2 regions of the Paludibacter jiangxiensis genome follow, and region 2 is predicted to be linked to the other one. Evidence: riboswitches for the same ligand, from Rfam matches in the RefSeq annotation. Region 2 holds a riboswitch; the other holds the start of a gene.

Region 1 (7,885 bases), on a different contig from region 2:
TTCCATGTATTTCGCCTTTAAATCGGGTTGATTGATATTTTGCAAAAACATGATCTGAGAAAAGATGGTGTTATAGGCATATTTTCCCGGAATCATGGGCAACAGCGCCGGAATAAAAATCACGGTTGTAGGACAATAGATCGGTTTGCCGAGCAAAAGACTGCCGAAACCAATAATCAATCCGCTGACAAGCGAAGCCGAAGCAATGTCCACATGCAGGTACGTCATCAGGCAAAAGCGACAGGCATGACCGATAGCGCCCAGTAGAGCAATAAACTTGAAGGCCCGTTTCGGGGGATTGGAGATGGCGCCGAAACCGATGGCTGCGATGGCGCCGAATAATCCGTCTGAGAGTATATCGAAAATTATCATACTAAGCGATTGGTAAAGAGGAATAACGTGAAAGAAAGGCCGATGGCAATGCAGATGATAAGCAAAAAGGCATTCGTAAGCCGACTGATGCCGGTAAGGGTATGCCCTTCAATAATGTCGATCACGCCGTTGATTAGGGGAACGCCTGGAATGAGATACAACACGCTGGTGGCAAGCGCAATGTCGGAAGTGGTGTTGAACAGCAGAGCGGTCGACGACAGCATGGAGGCGATAAAGGCCGAAACGATAAAGATGATGTAATGGTTTATCTTGCGTGCTTGAAGAAACAGCCGGGTGTAGAAGCCTGCAAATGTGGCAATGCATACAATGAGCATCGAAAGCCAGTCGCCACCGAACAGGCGGCAGAAAGAGGCGTTGGCAAGACCTACCAGCAGTAAAACCAGCCACTGGTTCATTCTGGGTGCGGAAACAATCTTTTCGTATTTCGCCTTGATCTCCTCGAATGAGAGTTTTCTGTCCACCGCTTCCCAGCTCAGACCGCTGAGTTCGGAGTTGTGCTCAAAGCTGATGGGTAGCGCCGGAATCTCAATTACTTCACTAAAAATCTGTTGGGTTTCGTTTTTTTGAATAGTCAGAATAATGCTCTTTTGGAATACGCTGATATTTACATCAAAATTCAACGCGTCGCCCAATCGCTTTGTATTCCGGATCACTCTGGAAGTGTGTATGCCACAACCCATTAGGTGAGCGGCATATTCAGCGACAAATTTTACTTGATCCATTGAAAATGTCTTGGTTGTAATAAGGTGATTTCAGACTGCAAAATTAATACCGGAAATCCCTTGAAACAGTATATTTTTACCAAAATTATTAATTATGTGAGTTTTTTATAAAAAGTAGATAGGGCTGGATGGGCGTTTTCCGGGGCGATGGAAGGAATGGCGAAAATGACGACCGAATGTATTTCTGAATGGTTGATCATCGTTGCGGAAGAACATCGGTTAATTCAGACGCCATAAAATTTATCGCCTTGCCATTTTGCGGGGTTTTCGTTGATGTAACGGGCAATGCGGATATACGACAATTCGTCGCGGATAATGTGTTCGTAATAATTGCGTTGCCAAACGTGGTGTACGTTCGAATTTTGACGCATCCATTTTGTTACCCCGATTTTGAATCCCCGTACTACCGACCCGATGGTTTGTGACGTCCCGCGCGGATTCGACGGTTCGGATTCCGACGGTTCCGTCCGTTGGGGCGATTCGGTTCGTTGGGGCGAAAAATTTTTCGCCCAGTTATCCGGCGTACCGGTTTCGGACGAATCGGTTGAAATATTTTTCGTTCCTATCCCGGCCGTTTCGTTTTCCGTCCCGGAACCGGTCGTTTCGTCGGACGAAATATTTTCGGTCGTTTTTTCGGTCGAAATGTTTTTCGCCCCTACGGACGTTCCGGATAATTCGATGATGCCGTGAATGTGGTTGGGCATTACCACGTATTCGTGTAACGTTACGTTTGGAAAATGGGCGGGAATATCCAACCAACAACTGACGGCGATTTTACCCGCCTCGTTCAATGCCATTTTCCCGTTGACCACCGTTCCAAACAAACACGTTCTATCCTGTACGCATATCGTGATAAAATATAATCCGGCCTGCGAATAATCGTATCCTTTCAGCCGGATGGAACGGCGATGGTGTATTTCGGGTTTGTAACGGTGCATGGTTAATGGGTAATTAATAGCACAAGGAAACTAATCAGTTACAAACGATTTTATTTTGCGTCCAAGCTACACTTCGTTAAGCTTGAACGAGGATCCGCTGTCTCTACATTCTTGCTCCAAGAGGGGTCGAAATAACTACTAACGGCTAAGGCGAAGAGCACGGGTCAGGCTTTCAGAATGCACGAAAGTATATGTGTTATTTCCATATAGAATCATCAAATATCTGAGTGTTGTCAACCATCTCAGATTCATTAATTCTTAATTCCTTAATATTGCCTTTATAATCCTTGAATAAATATTTGACATATTCGAATTTTACATCCTTTGTTGAATCATAAGTAAATGAAATATAGCCAATAATTGGTTGCTCTTTAGGGAAAACTGTAAAGTGGAGTAAGTATTCTTTGGGGTCTATGATAAGTTTTTTCTGAATATTGTTTCCGTTCTCAACAAAGGTAAAAGTCAATTGTCGCCATGTCCAATTCTTGCAGTTTAATTCAGAATGACCAGGTAACTTTACAAATATTTCAATATCTTTAAGAAAAAAATTTTTGTTTTCCGAGAAAATAGAGATTTTCTGTAGAATTGTGGAATACTTATCGCCTTTTTCATTCAAACATACATTAGCGTACTGGCTAATTACTCTTCCTTTTATTTTGGGTTTTCTAAAGAAGTTAATTATTACAGGGGATAAACCAATAAGACCTCCTAAAATCACACTCAAAAGATTATACCAATCAAAGCCTTTTTTTTCTTTGTCATTTGTTGATGTATTAATACTCAGTTTTTTGATATTTTTTGTTGTGTCGTTTGATGAGTTATCTGTTGAGGCTATCTGCTGTGCTGATAAATCACTAGTTTTGATTAATAGTGAATTAGCGAGGCAAAACTGCAAACTGATTAATACTCCAATAATAAAGATTACATGTTTCATGGCTCTTTTTTAAAATTATGTTTAACGCTGATATATGCAATCTACCTGTTAGTATCTCTCGGCTTTCGTTTCTGATTTCCCTCTGTGTAATCCTGTTCTCTGCGTTAATCGTGGTTAAGACTGTTTTGCTGTTAATCCGCTTCCAGCCATTGCTTTCTTTGCTTGTTATCTGGCTTCAAAACTACAAAAAACATCTCGTAAAACAGCTTTTAGGTTAAAATTAATTTTATGAAACTAGGAAATATAAGGTGCTTGACGTGTTTCTTCATTTTTCTTAATGCTTTAATGGTTAATATGTATTGGTTTGTATATCAATATTGTAATTGGTTGTCTGCCTCGCTGTGTCATTGTTTTGGAGAAATTATTTTGATTGTATCCGTTTGCAGTTTTCAAACCTTTCCTTACCTTTGCCGCCGCATTTGGTGATTGTTTCCTGTGCTGGAAACGATCCAAAAGGGAATCCGGTGCGTTTGTCGCTGACGAACTATTCCGGAGCTGTACCCGCAGCTGTAAATCCCATAAACGTATCTGAAATACCATTGCCACTGTTTTCGGTAAGCAGTATGCAGTAAAAAGTACGCAGTTCTAACACTCGATACTCATTACTCATTACTCATTACTAAAATGGGAAGGCCTCAGATACGGGGATGAGCCAGAAGACCTGCCAGTGCTTTTATCAACCGGAACTTCGGGAAAAAGGTTCTATGGGCATGTCTCTTACTTCCATTTGTAGTCATACTCCGAGCAGTTTCCCGAGCATTTATTTACTGTTTACACAATGCTTAAACGTTTATTGCTCCTCGGATTCGTCCTTTCATTCGGATGTGCTATGCTATTGGCAGCACCTGCCAAACGAATCATCTCTCTATCTCCCTCATTGACAAAAAACCTGCAATATCTCGGCGATGAACAGGAGCTGGTGGGTTGTACCAGTTACTGTAAAACCACCCGCAAGGTGAACGTGGTAGCCACGGCTGTCAAGGTGAACGTAGAAAAAGTGGTGTCGCTTAAGCCCGATCTGGTGGTTGCTTCCTCGATGACTCCTCCCGAAACCGTTGCGCAACTGAAAAAGTTTGGTATTCAGGTTGTGATGTTCCCTATGCCGAAGTCGTATGCCGAAATCTGTGCGCAGTTCAGGCAACTGAGTCGGTTGGTGGGGCGCGAAGCCGTTGCCGACAAGGTGTTGCAGTCGGTACAGCAGCGCATCGACCGTGTGAAAGCCCGCAAAGCCGATGGACGCAAGATATTTATCCAACTTGGTGTCGATCCTCTTTTTGCAGTAATTCCCAATACTTTTCTGAACGATTATATTTCGCTGGCCGGTGGCCGGAACATTGCCGAAGGAATGACTTCGGGTTCCATCACCCGCGAAGCAGTGTTGCTCAAAAATCCGTCGGTGATCTTTATTGTTACCATGGGCAATATCGATCGGGAGGAGAAGCAGCGATGGGAGAAATTCTCCAATCTGGAGGCTGTCCGCAAAAAGAAGGTCATTGTGATCGATTCCAATATGGCTTGCGTGCCCACTCCCGTCACTTTTGCCGAAACGCTGGAGGTGATGATGAAGGCGTTGAGATAGTAGGCAGTACTCAGTAGACAGTAAACAGTACTCAGTAAACAGTAATCTGGCATAACGGACGGAGTTATGGGAATCGTAAATCGTAAATGATAAAATTGTCAATGAAAAATAACGGTTTGATACATATATATACGGGCGACGGCAAGGGGAAAACCACAGCTGCTATCGGACTGGCGACCCGCGCGCTGGGTCACGGTCAGAAGGTGTGCTACTGCTCCTTTTGCAAAGACCCGGAGAAATACGGTTATAACGAGATGCAGAGTCTGCGTAAACTGGGCGCCGAGGTGTTCAATTTTGCCAAGGGGCACCCGCATCTGAATCGTTCGCTGGACGAGAATGTAATTAGGCAGGAGACATACGATGCGGTAGACAAGATCAAAAGTGAGTTTTTTGCCGCCGGTTACGACCTGATGATTCTCGACGAACTGAATATCTCGGTACGTGATAATTATCTGGAAGAGGAGCTGCTGCTCGACCTGATCAAATCGAAGCCGGCAACGCTGGAACTGGTCATTACCGGTCGGGGAGCCACCGAAGCTGTGATAGGCCTGGCCGATTACGTGAGCGAAATTAAAAAGATAAAACATCCCTACGATAAGAAGATTCGTAGCCGGGAGGGAATAGAGTTTTAAATGAAAATATTCAAACTATATCGCGTCGGATTTTTGGTGTTACTGCTGGTGTTGCTGGTAGTGGCATCAGTCTGGTCGCTGCTTTCGGGCGACATCAATATCTCGTGGAAGCAGTTGCCCTACGTGTTGCAACATGCCGACAGCATGGAGTATTCCGTATTGATGAACCTGCGCGTTCCGCGCCTGTTGCTGGCGTTTGCCGTGGGAGCGTCGTTGAGTTTGTCGGGCGTTATTTTACAGGGCATTTACCGCAATCCGCTGGTGGAGCCCTTTACACTCGGAATATCGGGAGGCGCTTCGCTCGGCGTGGCGTTGATGATCGTTCTGGGAACCGCTTTCTCGCTGGGAGGATTGCTTCTTCCGGTGGCCGGTTTTGCCGGGGCTTTCGTTACCATCTTTCTGGTGTATGTGCTGGGAATGGGCAAGAGTGCCGCCAATATCAACCGGATGTTGCTCACGGGCGTAATGATTAGTTTTGTCTGCTCGTCGTTGCTGATGTTTTTACTGTCGATATCGACAGCCGAAGATATGCACAATATTATCTTCTGGACAATGGGATCGCTGGAACAGCCCGATGTGCGACTCATTCGCCTGATGTTGTTCGGTAGTATTGGAGTATTTCTGCTGACGCATTTGTTTGCACATGCACTGAATGCCCTGCGTTTGGGCGAAGACGAAGCAATACATCTGGGCATCAATGTAAAGCTGACGATCCGGGTGCTGTTTGTACTAGCATCGTTGCTGACAGGTTTGTGCGTCTCCATTGCCGGTATTATCGGTTTTGTTGGTCTGGTCATTCCGCACCTGATGCGGCGTGCCGTAGGATCGGACTACCGCATTCTGCTCTCGGCAAGTTTTCTGGGTGGCGGTCTGTTTCTGATCGTCTGCGACGTACTGGCCCGCACGCTCATTGCACCCAACGAATTGCCGGTGGGCGTACTGACGGGAATTACCGGAGGCGTGTTGTTTATCATTCTTTTAAGTAGAAAGGGTTCGGCATGGAAGAAATAAAGAATCCTTTATTGCAGATAGACGCCTTGTGTGGCGGATATAAAAGCTTCAACTTGCAACAGATCGGCTTTACGCTCGATAAAGGTGATTTTGCCGGCATTATCGGGCCGAACGGGTCGGGCAAAAGTACGCTGGTGAAGATGCTGCTTGGCGACCTGAAAAGATCATCGGGAAGCATGCTGCTCGAAGGAAAAGAGTTGAGTGCGATGCCGGTGCGACAGAAAGCGCAGACTATTGCCGTGGTGACTCAGCATATTGAGGATACCTCGATGTCGGTATTGGAATATGTATTGCTGGGGCGTTTGCCTTATCGCGAACTGTTTCAGTTTTTTGAAAAGAGAGAAGATGTGGCGAAAGCCGAAAAATATATGGAGCTCACGGGTATTCTGAAATACCGCGATCAGCCGCTCTCGTCGCTCAGCGGCGGTGAACGGCAACTGGCGGCGATGGCCCGGGCGCTTACGCAGGAGCCGAAGCTCTTGTTGCTCGATGAACCGACCTCGCAACTCGACATCAGCCATCAGGTGCAGGTGCTCGATCTGGTGCGGGAACTCAATTGCGAACTGGGATTGACGGTGCTGATGATTATTCACGACCTGAATCTGGCCAGCTCGTACTGCAATAAGTTGTTGCTGCTGAATGGCGGAAAACTCCATACGCAGGGCATGCCCGATGAGGTATTGCAGTTCTCCATCATCGAAGAAGTATACAGAACGGTGGTGGTAACCCGCCCAAATCCCGTTACGGGACGCCCGACCGTTTTTCTGGTGCCGCGTCATCAGATAGAAAAATTGAAAAAAGAAAGAGAATAAACCTTTTCTAAAGTTTGGAACTTTAGAAAAGTTGAAAATAATCGAATTAAACGATAAACCCGTTCCAACCAGCCATTCCGGATAGTGCTGAGAGGAACCACATTCAATTCAACAAATAATTAAAAACAAATGAGAAAACTGTTACTATCGGTTGCGGTTTTGACGGCAGGAACTTCGGTTTTTGCTGCAGGACTTAAACCACAGGACGGCGATTCCATTCGCTCATATCAAATGAATGAAGTGGTTGTAAACGCTTCACGTTCCGGAAATTTACTGAAAAGTATTCCTCAAAAAGTGGAAATCATATCGGGAAGTACACTCAAAGCACTTCCGAACGACAATCTTGCTGAGGTGTTGAAACGAGCTACTAATCTGGATATTATCCAATACCCCGGGTTGTCGGCTCAGGTTGCTATGCGTGGCTTTTCGCCCAGCGCTCACAACCGCAGTGTAGTGCTTGTGCTTATCAACGGCGAATCGGCAGGTACCACCAATCTGGCGACTATTGCTGTCGATAATGTGGAACGCATCGAGGTGATCAAAGGCCCGTATGCAGTGTTGTACGGTTCGGATGCCATGGGTGGTGTTATTAATATCATCACCAAAAAAGCAGGTAAAAAATCTCAGGGTAGCGCCTCTGTCGAAGCAGGTAGTTTCGGTTATAACAAGCTGGGCGCTAACTTTACTGGTGTGGCGAACGATAAGTTCAGCTACGGTTTGAGCTACAGTCGCCAACAACAGACGAAAGATTACCGCATCGGTCAGCACAACTTGCTGAATATGACCGAAGCCGATAAATTGATCCTTGACAAGGCTTCGTATGGCGATGCAATGGACAACACTCAGTACGAGTTGAACGTAGCC
Region 2 (7,885 bases):
ATTACAAGGATAAAAAACAATCAGCCTGGTTTGGGAAGTGAAATCGCCATTAGTCCGGATCATAAATTGTTGATGCAGAATGAAAAGAATTCGCAATGGATTTACAGTTCTATGATTGATGCAGAAGGCAATCTGCTGTACGGGCAACGTTTTTATTGGTTGCATAATACGGATAATTTTGATTTTACGGAAAATGGGAATATTACATTCGATATCAACGGCAACCTCTATGTCGCCACTAAAATGGGAATTCAGGTTTGTGACATGAATGGTCGTGTCCGGGCAATATTGTCGTTGCCTTCTGGTCGTGTTTCTTCAGTCATATTTGGAGGTAAAAATCATGCTGTTTTGTATGCTGTATCAAACGGTAAGCTTTTCTATCGTAAAATGAATGTGTCCGGATCAGCACCATGGATGTCGCCTATCAAACTGAAATCACAAGGCGCAGGATAATGGGACGATAAAGTCAGGCGTTGCTGAATAGTGCTTTCCTGCAGTTGTGAGTTGGAATTAACTCCTTTTAGTCGTTCAACGATGTTTTGCATGCTCCATGGTTGCGGTTGCCTCCGGGTTGGCGGGTGTGCTGAATGATAATAGGGCGGAGCCGAAATAATTCAGTAAGTTTGCAAAAAATATTTCCGCATGAAGATTCTGCTTGTTACTCCTCCGCTTACTCAACTCAATACACCATATCCAGCTACCTGTCATTTACAGGGTTTTCTCCGATCACGTGGAATTGATGCCGGACAGATGGATTTGAGTATTGAACTAATTGAGCATCTTTTTACAAGAGAACAGCTTAGCCGGATTTTCCAGGCCGATTTTTCGGGTAGAAAACTATCCCGACAATCTAAAAATATACTGGAGCAATACGGGTTTTATATACAAACCATTGAACCGGTAATGCGGTTTCTGAGTGGTCGCGACAGTAGTCTTGCGCAACGTTTCAGCGATCTTGATTTTTGGCCGCAAAGCAAACGTTTTCCATCGGAAGACGATCTCGAATGGGCTTTTGGTGTTATTGGAAATCATGATCGGGCAACACACCTCTGCACGCTCTTTCTGAAAGATTTGTGCGATTTTATCAACCAAAACCTTGATCCGAATTTTGAACTGATTCGTTACGCAGAGTCACTTTGTCTGCGCTTGCCAGAGTTCGTTTCTTTGCAACAAACTTTGCAACAGCCTCCGTCTTTAATCGACCAATTGATGCTGGATGTCTTTGCGCAAAAGATCAGGGCGTGCAATCCCGAAATGGTTGGTTTTTGCATTCCGTTCCCGGGAAATTTGTATGCCGGTTTGCGTTGCGCGCAATGGCTGCGGAAGGAATTTCCTTCGGTGAAAATTGTAATGGGAGGGGGCTATGTCAATACCGAATTGCGCAGCATTACCGATCCGACTATTTTTGACTACATTGATTACCTGACTTTCGACGATGGCGAGTTACCTTTGTTGCGCCTGATTGAAGGTGGCGAGATGGTGCGGACGCTTTACCGTAACGGAGCTGGCGAGATTGTCAGAGCAAATGCTGACAGCAAGGAGAATATTCCGTTTACTGAAACTGCTGCGCCCGATTATGACGGGCTGCTTCACAATAACTATATCAACCTGATAGAGCTGACCAATCCGATGCACGCTTTGTGGAGCAACGGGCGCTGGAATAAAATGATGCTGGCGCATGGCTGTTACTGGGGAAAATGTACTTTTTGCGACGGTTCGCTCGATTACATCCAACGCTTTGAAATGGCTCCCGTGGAACTGATCGTGGATCGGATGGAAGCCGTGATGCAGCAAACCGGACAGTCGGGATTTCACTTTGTGGATGAGGCGGCACCTCCGGCTTTATTGCGAAAATTGAGCGAGGAGATTTTGCGTCGCAAACTGACGGTAAGCTATTGGACCAATGTTCGTTTTGAAAAGTCGTACACTCCGGAGCTGTGTTACCTGATGGCAAAATCGGGTTGCATTGCTATTTCGGGAGGATTGGAGGTGGCTTCGCCCCGCATCCTGAAGATGATAAATAAAGGCATTACCATAGAAACAGCACGCGAAAGCATGAAGAACTTTGCCAACGCCGGCATAATGACGCATGCTTACCTGATGTATGGTTTCCCAACGGAAACGGCACAGGAAACGGTAGATTCTCTTGAGGTGGTGCGCGATTTGTTTGCTAACGGCTGGCTGCAATCGGCTTTTTGGCATCGCTACGCAATGACGGCTCACAGTCCTTCGGGTCTCAACCCCGAAAGTGTAGGGGCAAAGCACGTTAGCATTTCTGCCGGCACTTTTGCCAACAACGAAATTCCTTTTACGACTCCACACGAGATTGATCTGGATTATTACGGAGAGGGGCTTAATCTGGCAACCTACAACTATATGCAGGGCGCAGGCTTTGATATGCCGATCAAAAAATGGTTTGTGCGAAAGTGAAGTGATAATCTGGCAAGCAAGTAATATTGCATGAATAGATAAAAAGCCGGAATGAAGTTCTGAACCTCATTTCGGCTTTTTATTCCATTGAGAGAAGAGTTATTTCTTCTTCAGATCGTCAACAGTTTTTGTTTCTGTTTCGAGCTGATACGATGGAACGTGTTTGGCATGTTTGCCTGACTTTACTTTCTTGGGCTGTTTGTTTCCAGATGCTCCCATATTAAAACCTCCTATTTTATAAATAAAACATTGTATAATATGGAGTCGCGTTCGGTTATGAATCATAGCTGGACTGTGCTCCGTGGCTATTTAAAGCAAAAAACAAGCCATATCGAAAAGGTGTAAAATAGGCAGAAAAATGGCGTCATAATGACGCACTATTGTCAAATGGGCACAGGTTTGCCGATACATGCATGACGATTTTTTGTGTCGGGAAACAGATCATTTTATCTATTTTTGTGCGTCACTAAAATCGTTTTGTTTTATGGTCTCTCAAACTGAATTTTCATTGCGCCCCAAATCCCGTGGGTTTCATCTGGTAACGGACGAAATTGTGCGAAATCTTCCTCCTCTGCCCGAAAGCGGCTTGCTGCACCTGTTTATTCAGCATACTTCGGCAGCGCTTACCATCAACGAGAATGCCGATCCCGATGTGCAGGTGGATATGGGACGTATTTTTGATCGTTTGGTAAAAGAAAGCGAGCCTTACTACGAACACACTTTGGAGGGCGATGATGATATGCCTGCTCACGCTAAAACGACACTGGCGGGAGTAGGACTTACGATTCCTATCTCCCGCCAGCGGTTGAATATCGGTATTTGGCAGGGAATTTATCTCTGCGAATTTCGTAATCACGGCGGAGCACGCCGGATTGTGGCAACGGTATTGAGCTGAATTACTTTCGCTTATTTTTTATCCAGCAGTCCGAATACGCTTTGGAGGACACTGGTTACACGGGCAGCCGGGTTTTCGCGTATTTTCATCTCCTCGTTGCCGACAGTTGTAAACAGTCCGTTAAGCGCCTGCTCTGTAACATAACCGCTAAGGTTGGTGTTGACCGGAGCAAGGTTATAGGCGCTTCCTACCAGCGAATTGGCTACTTTATTATACGCCTTTGTTAGTTTTGCCCATGCATCTGTGGTGGACATGGTGCCAACCAGATTTTTATTCAATGAGGCTTCAACTTTGGGTTGATAAGCGGCCGTAAGTTGACTGTATGTGCTCTTTTTTAGATAGTTGGTTGCTCCTGTTTTGTCGCTACCAAACAAAATGGATGTGGCATCAGTAATGCTCATACCTGTAATGGCATTTACGAAAATGGGTTTTGCTTCACCGGCAGCATCTTCTGCAGCACGATTGAGTCGCAGTACCACATCATCAAGAAGGCTTTGGCCACCGGGAATCAGTTTGATATTGTTCACCAGGGGATCGGCTTCTTTGGGAAGAAGAATCTTCAATAGAGAATTTCCGAAATATCCGTTTTCTTTATTCAGTGATAGAACAGCATTGGTAACACCGGTTACAAGCGCTTCTTTCAGACCTGAAGCAGCGTTACTGTTTGAAGTCGCGGCAGTTGTTGCTGGTGTCGTAGCAGAAGCTACGTCTGTTTTTGTGGTGGCTGTACTTTTGCTTGTTGTACTGGTGGTTTTTGCTTTGGTAGTCGTTTTTGCAGTCGTGGTTTTTTTAGTGACTTTAGTAGTCGCTTCCGACTGGCAGAAAGGCATGCCGGCAATGAAAAGGCAAGTGATTGCAAACGCAATCATTTTTTTGAATGTGTTCATTCTGTTGTCCATGTTTAAAAAGCAGGAGGGAATCAAATTGTTTCCCGGTTGCTTCGTGTTTGTGATTTTATTTCTCTTTATGAAGACAAAGATAAAGAAATATTTTGTCAGAATGGAGCTTTGAACCGATTGAGGCAATAACCCTTGCCATGTATTGTTCGTACAGCATGTTAAGAATAGCAGAGATTGCGTATTAAATATATAGGCAAAAATAGCGGCTTAATTTGGAAAGAATGCTACGTCAGATTAGGATTGGCATTGTCCGGTGAGCCAAAAAACAAGAGAGGCAAGCGTAAAATTGTCCATTGTTTGAAGCTCCTGACGAAAGGAAGGGGCAAGTTTGGACAATTTAGCTTGACGAGCGCCGGTTTTTTGAGCGAAGCGGGCATAGCCTTGGCTTTTTTGCTTCCTTTTTGTGACAAGACAAAAAGGAAGTCGGGGTTATAGGGGCGGAAGCCCCTTATATAATTCTTCGAATGCGTAGTTCCTGTTAAGAATATGCGACAACTGTTTTTTATTGAGTTTTTTGCGTAATTTTGCACGCCCGTTTCGGATGAATGGGTTGAATAGCTAACCGTAAGAATAATAGAAAGATGGGTATTGAAAAAGGATTGTTTCAGCGTACGGAGTTATTGCTGGGTGATGATGTGATGGAGCGTATGGCCAATGCGCGGGTGATTATTTTTGGCGTTGGAGGAGTAGGAAGCTGGTGTGCCGAGAGTTTGGTACGAACCGGCATTAGGCATCTAACCATCGTCGATTCCGACCGTGTTTGCATGACCAACATCAACCGGCAGTTGCATGCTACCACCAAAACGGTGGGTGCAGTAAAGACCGAAGTGTTGAAACAGCGCCTCCTCGAAATTAATCCCAAAGCCGAAATTACAGCGATCCAACGTATTTACAACGAAGAAACATCCGATTCTTTCGATTTAGCATCCTATCATTTTGTGATCGATGCGATTGATAGCCTTGGCAGTAAAGCCCATCTTATTCGTACCGTTACCCGCACCAATGCGGTTCTTTTCTCTTCCATGGGAGCTTCGCTCAAATTGGATCCTACCCGTATTAAGATTGCTGAATTCTGGAAAGTAAACGGCTGTCCTCTTGGGTCGGCGCTTCGCAAGAAAATCCGTAAGGGAGAGAAACCGGCCAAGAAATTTCTCTGCGTTTATAGCGACGAGCTGCTTCAAAATCGCGGGCAAAAAGCAACCTGCGGCACCGAAAAATGCCTTTGCCCGAAGGCAGAGGTTGGCCCCGGCGATCCCGAACTGGTGAATCACGAATGGTGCAGCATGAAGGCTCAAATCAACGGAACGGCTGCGCATATCACGGCTATCTTTGGTTTTACGTTGGCTGGACTGGTAGTTCAGGCTATTAATAGTCAGCAGTACTCAATCGGCAGTGATCAGGAGTAGAATTAATTGTCTTTTATTGCATAATTCTACAAATCAATATTTTAAGTTGGTTGTTGGCTGCTATTTGCCAATAATCTTTCAGTTGTTCATTGTTCAAATAAAAAAATAGCAGTACCTTTGTCGTCGCATTGGTTCGCTTGTCCGGGTTCCCGGCAGGTGATGAAAAGGGAATCAGGTGTAAGTCCTGAACAGACCCGCTACTGTAAGTCCTATGCAACGTTTTGGCGCTACTTTAGCCACTGTTTTCAGTCGACAGTACACAGTCGACAGTACACAGATTAATTTCTGAATACTGAATACTGAGTACTGAATACTAATTGACGGGAAGGCTGTCCGAAACGGGGATAAGTCAGGAGACCTGCCATGCAGTTCACAGTTTAGGCTTTCGAGGAAAGAGCTTACAACCAAATGAGAATCGGCATAGTTTCCATTTGATTTTTTGCACAACCGCGAAGCTGTTTGTAATTCAAGCAGTTTTATGTTTTTACGTTCTCTTTGTATCCGTACCTTTTTGCTACGTTCCGGAATTAAATGTTTGGGAATAATGGCGTTGCTGGCGTTTTGTGCTCCGCTTTTTGCCCAGCTCGATTCCGTTCAGCGCATCCGTGAAGTGGTGGTTACGGCTACTCCTATGCCGCATATCAGCCAAACAGTGACTCCCGTTCAGGTTTTCGATAAAAATTCTATTCAACAATTCAATGTTCTTCAGCTTTCGGATGTGGTGAAACATTTTACCGGCGTGACGGTGAAGGACTACGGAGGAGTAGGGGGCTTAAAGACTGTTTCCATCCGAGGATTGGGCGCTACGCATACCGGTGTGAGTTACGATGGGGTAATGATGGGCGATATCCAAAACGGGCAGGTAGATTTGGGCCGCATGAACCTTTCGAATGTTGACGAAGTAGCGCTGGCCAATGGCAGCAATGCCGATTTGCTGCAAAGCGCAAGAGCTATGTCGGCCGGAGGTTTGCTAACGGTACAGAGTGCAAAACCGAAACTGGACAGCCTTCATCTGATGAAAACAGATGTTTCGCTCACGGCCGGTTCTTTCGGGTTGTTGCATCCGGCAATAGTGGTGCAGAACAGGCTGTCTGGTAAACTTCTTTCTTCGGTAATCGCCGATTATCAGTGCACCAACGGACGTTACCCGTTTACGTTTCAAAATGGAAATTTGCTGGAGCATTACAAACGAGCCAACAGCGACGTAAAGACTTTTCACGGGGAAGCCAATCTCTATTATCAGCCGGCTGAGGGTCGCGACTGGACATTCAAAGGCTATGCCTATACCAGCACGCGGGGATTGCCGGGAGCGGTCATTCTCTATAATCCGTTTGCAGCTGCCGGTCAGCGTTTGTGGGAAAACGATTATTTTATGCAATTGCAGTATAAGGTTGCGCTCTCTTCCACAACCCAATGGAAAACAAGCCTGAAAGCGGATTATTCGGATACCCGTTATGTGGATCCGTATTTCCTGAACTCTACCGGCGGTCTTGATGATCGCTACTACCAACAGGAGTATTACCTGACATCTTCTCTTTTCAAAAAAATATCAGACCGGTTGAACGCTTCAGCGGCACTGGATGCTCAATTGAATCATCTGACCTCTAATATGACAGACTTCCCGACACCGACCCGTTTTACCGGTTACGGACATGTCACAGGGCGTTATACGTCATCGGCTCTTAAAGTAGAGGCCTCTTTGCTGGCAACAACGCTTACCGAACATGTTGAACAGGGGACGGCGGCCAATGGGCACAATCGCCTTTCTCCACTGGTTTCTGTTGCATGGCTACCTTTTAAGGATGACCGCTTGCAATTGCGCGGATTCTATAAGGAGACTTTCCGAATGCCCACGTTCAATGATCTTTATTACAGTAGCATTGGGAACAAGGATTTGAAGCCCGAAACTGCCCGTCAGTGGAATGCCGGTATCTCTTATCAGAAAAAAACGCCGGATGGTTATTTGGCTTTGTCGCTCGACGGTTATTACAACCGGGTGTTGAACAAAATTATTGCGGTGCCGGCCAAAGACTTATTTGTGTGGTCGATGCTGAATCTCGGACTGGTAGAGACTACCGGCGCCGATGTGTCGGCGCGTGGCGGGTATAACTGCTCCCGTTCGTTGCACCTGACGATGGACGTGTCGTACACCTATCAACATGCCGTGGATAAAAGCAATCTGGTCAGCTCCTCGTACGGTCAGCTGATAGCGTATAGTCCCGAGCATTCGGGCGTGGCTACCCTCGGCGTACTTA

Evidence for each region. Region 2 has a riboswitch for cobalamin ahead of PJIAN_RS06030 (TonB-dependent receptor plug domain-containing protein). Riboswitches for the same ligand answer to the same signal wherever they lie in the genome.
Region 1: it holds a riboswitch for cobalamin, as region 2 does, so the genes downstream of both, PJIAN_RS12770 (ABC transporter substrate-binding protein) here and PJIAN_RS06030 (TonB-dependent receptor plug domain-containing protein) in region 2, are expected to answer to the same signal.

Annotation. Positions count from the first base shown of each region.
Region 1 covers NZ_BDCR01000004.1:623,292-631,176, reverse strand. The annotation lists gene PJIAN_RS12790 (threonine/serine exporter family protein) at 1-372, opposite strand, end outside; gene PJIAN_RS12785 (threonine/serine exporter family protein) at 369-1,136, opposite strand; gene PJIAN_RS12780 (transposase) at 1,340-2,053, opposite strand; gene PJIAN_RS12775 (hypothetical protein) at 2,250-2,987, opposite strand; cobalamin riboswitch at 3,390-3,670, shown strand; gene PJIAN_RS12770 (ABC transporter substrate-binding protein) at 3,766-4,566, shown strand; gene PJIAN_RS12765 (cob(I)yrinic acid a,c-diamide adenosyltransferase) at 4,668-5,198, shown strand; gene PJIAN_RS12760 (FecCD family ABC transporter permease) at 5,199-6,209, shown strand; gene PJIAN_RS12755 (ABC transporter ATP-binding protein) at 6,197-7,021, shown strand; gene PJIAN_RS12750 (TonB-dependent receptor plug domain-containing protein) at 7,151-7,885, shown strand, end outside.
Region 2 covers NZ_BDCR01000002.1:200,275-208,159, forward strand. The annotation lists gene PJIAN_RS06000 (alpha/beta hydrolase-fold protein) at 1-453, shown strand, start outside; gene PJIAN_RS06005 (B12-binding domain-containing radical SAM protein) at 643-2,430, shown strand; gene PJIAN_RS15105 (RNA-binding protein) at 2,530-2,649, opposite strand; gene PJIAN_RS06010 (secondary thiamine-phosphate synthase enzyme YjbQ) at 2,915-3,325, shown strand; gene PJIAN_RS06015 (DUF4197 domain-containing protein) at 3,337-4,212, opposite strand; gene PJIAN_RS06025 (tRNA threonylcarbamoyladenosine dehydratase) at 4,806-5,630, shown strand; cobalamin riboswitch at 5,743-6,009, shown strand; gene PJIAN_RS06030 (TonB-dependent receptor plug domain-containing protein) at 6,109-7,885, shown strand, end outside.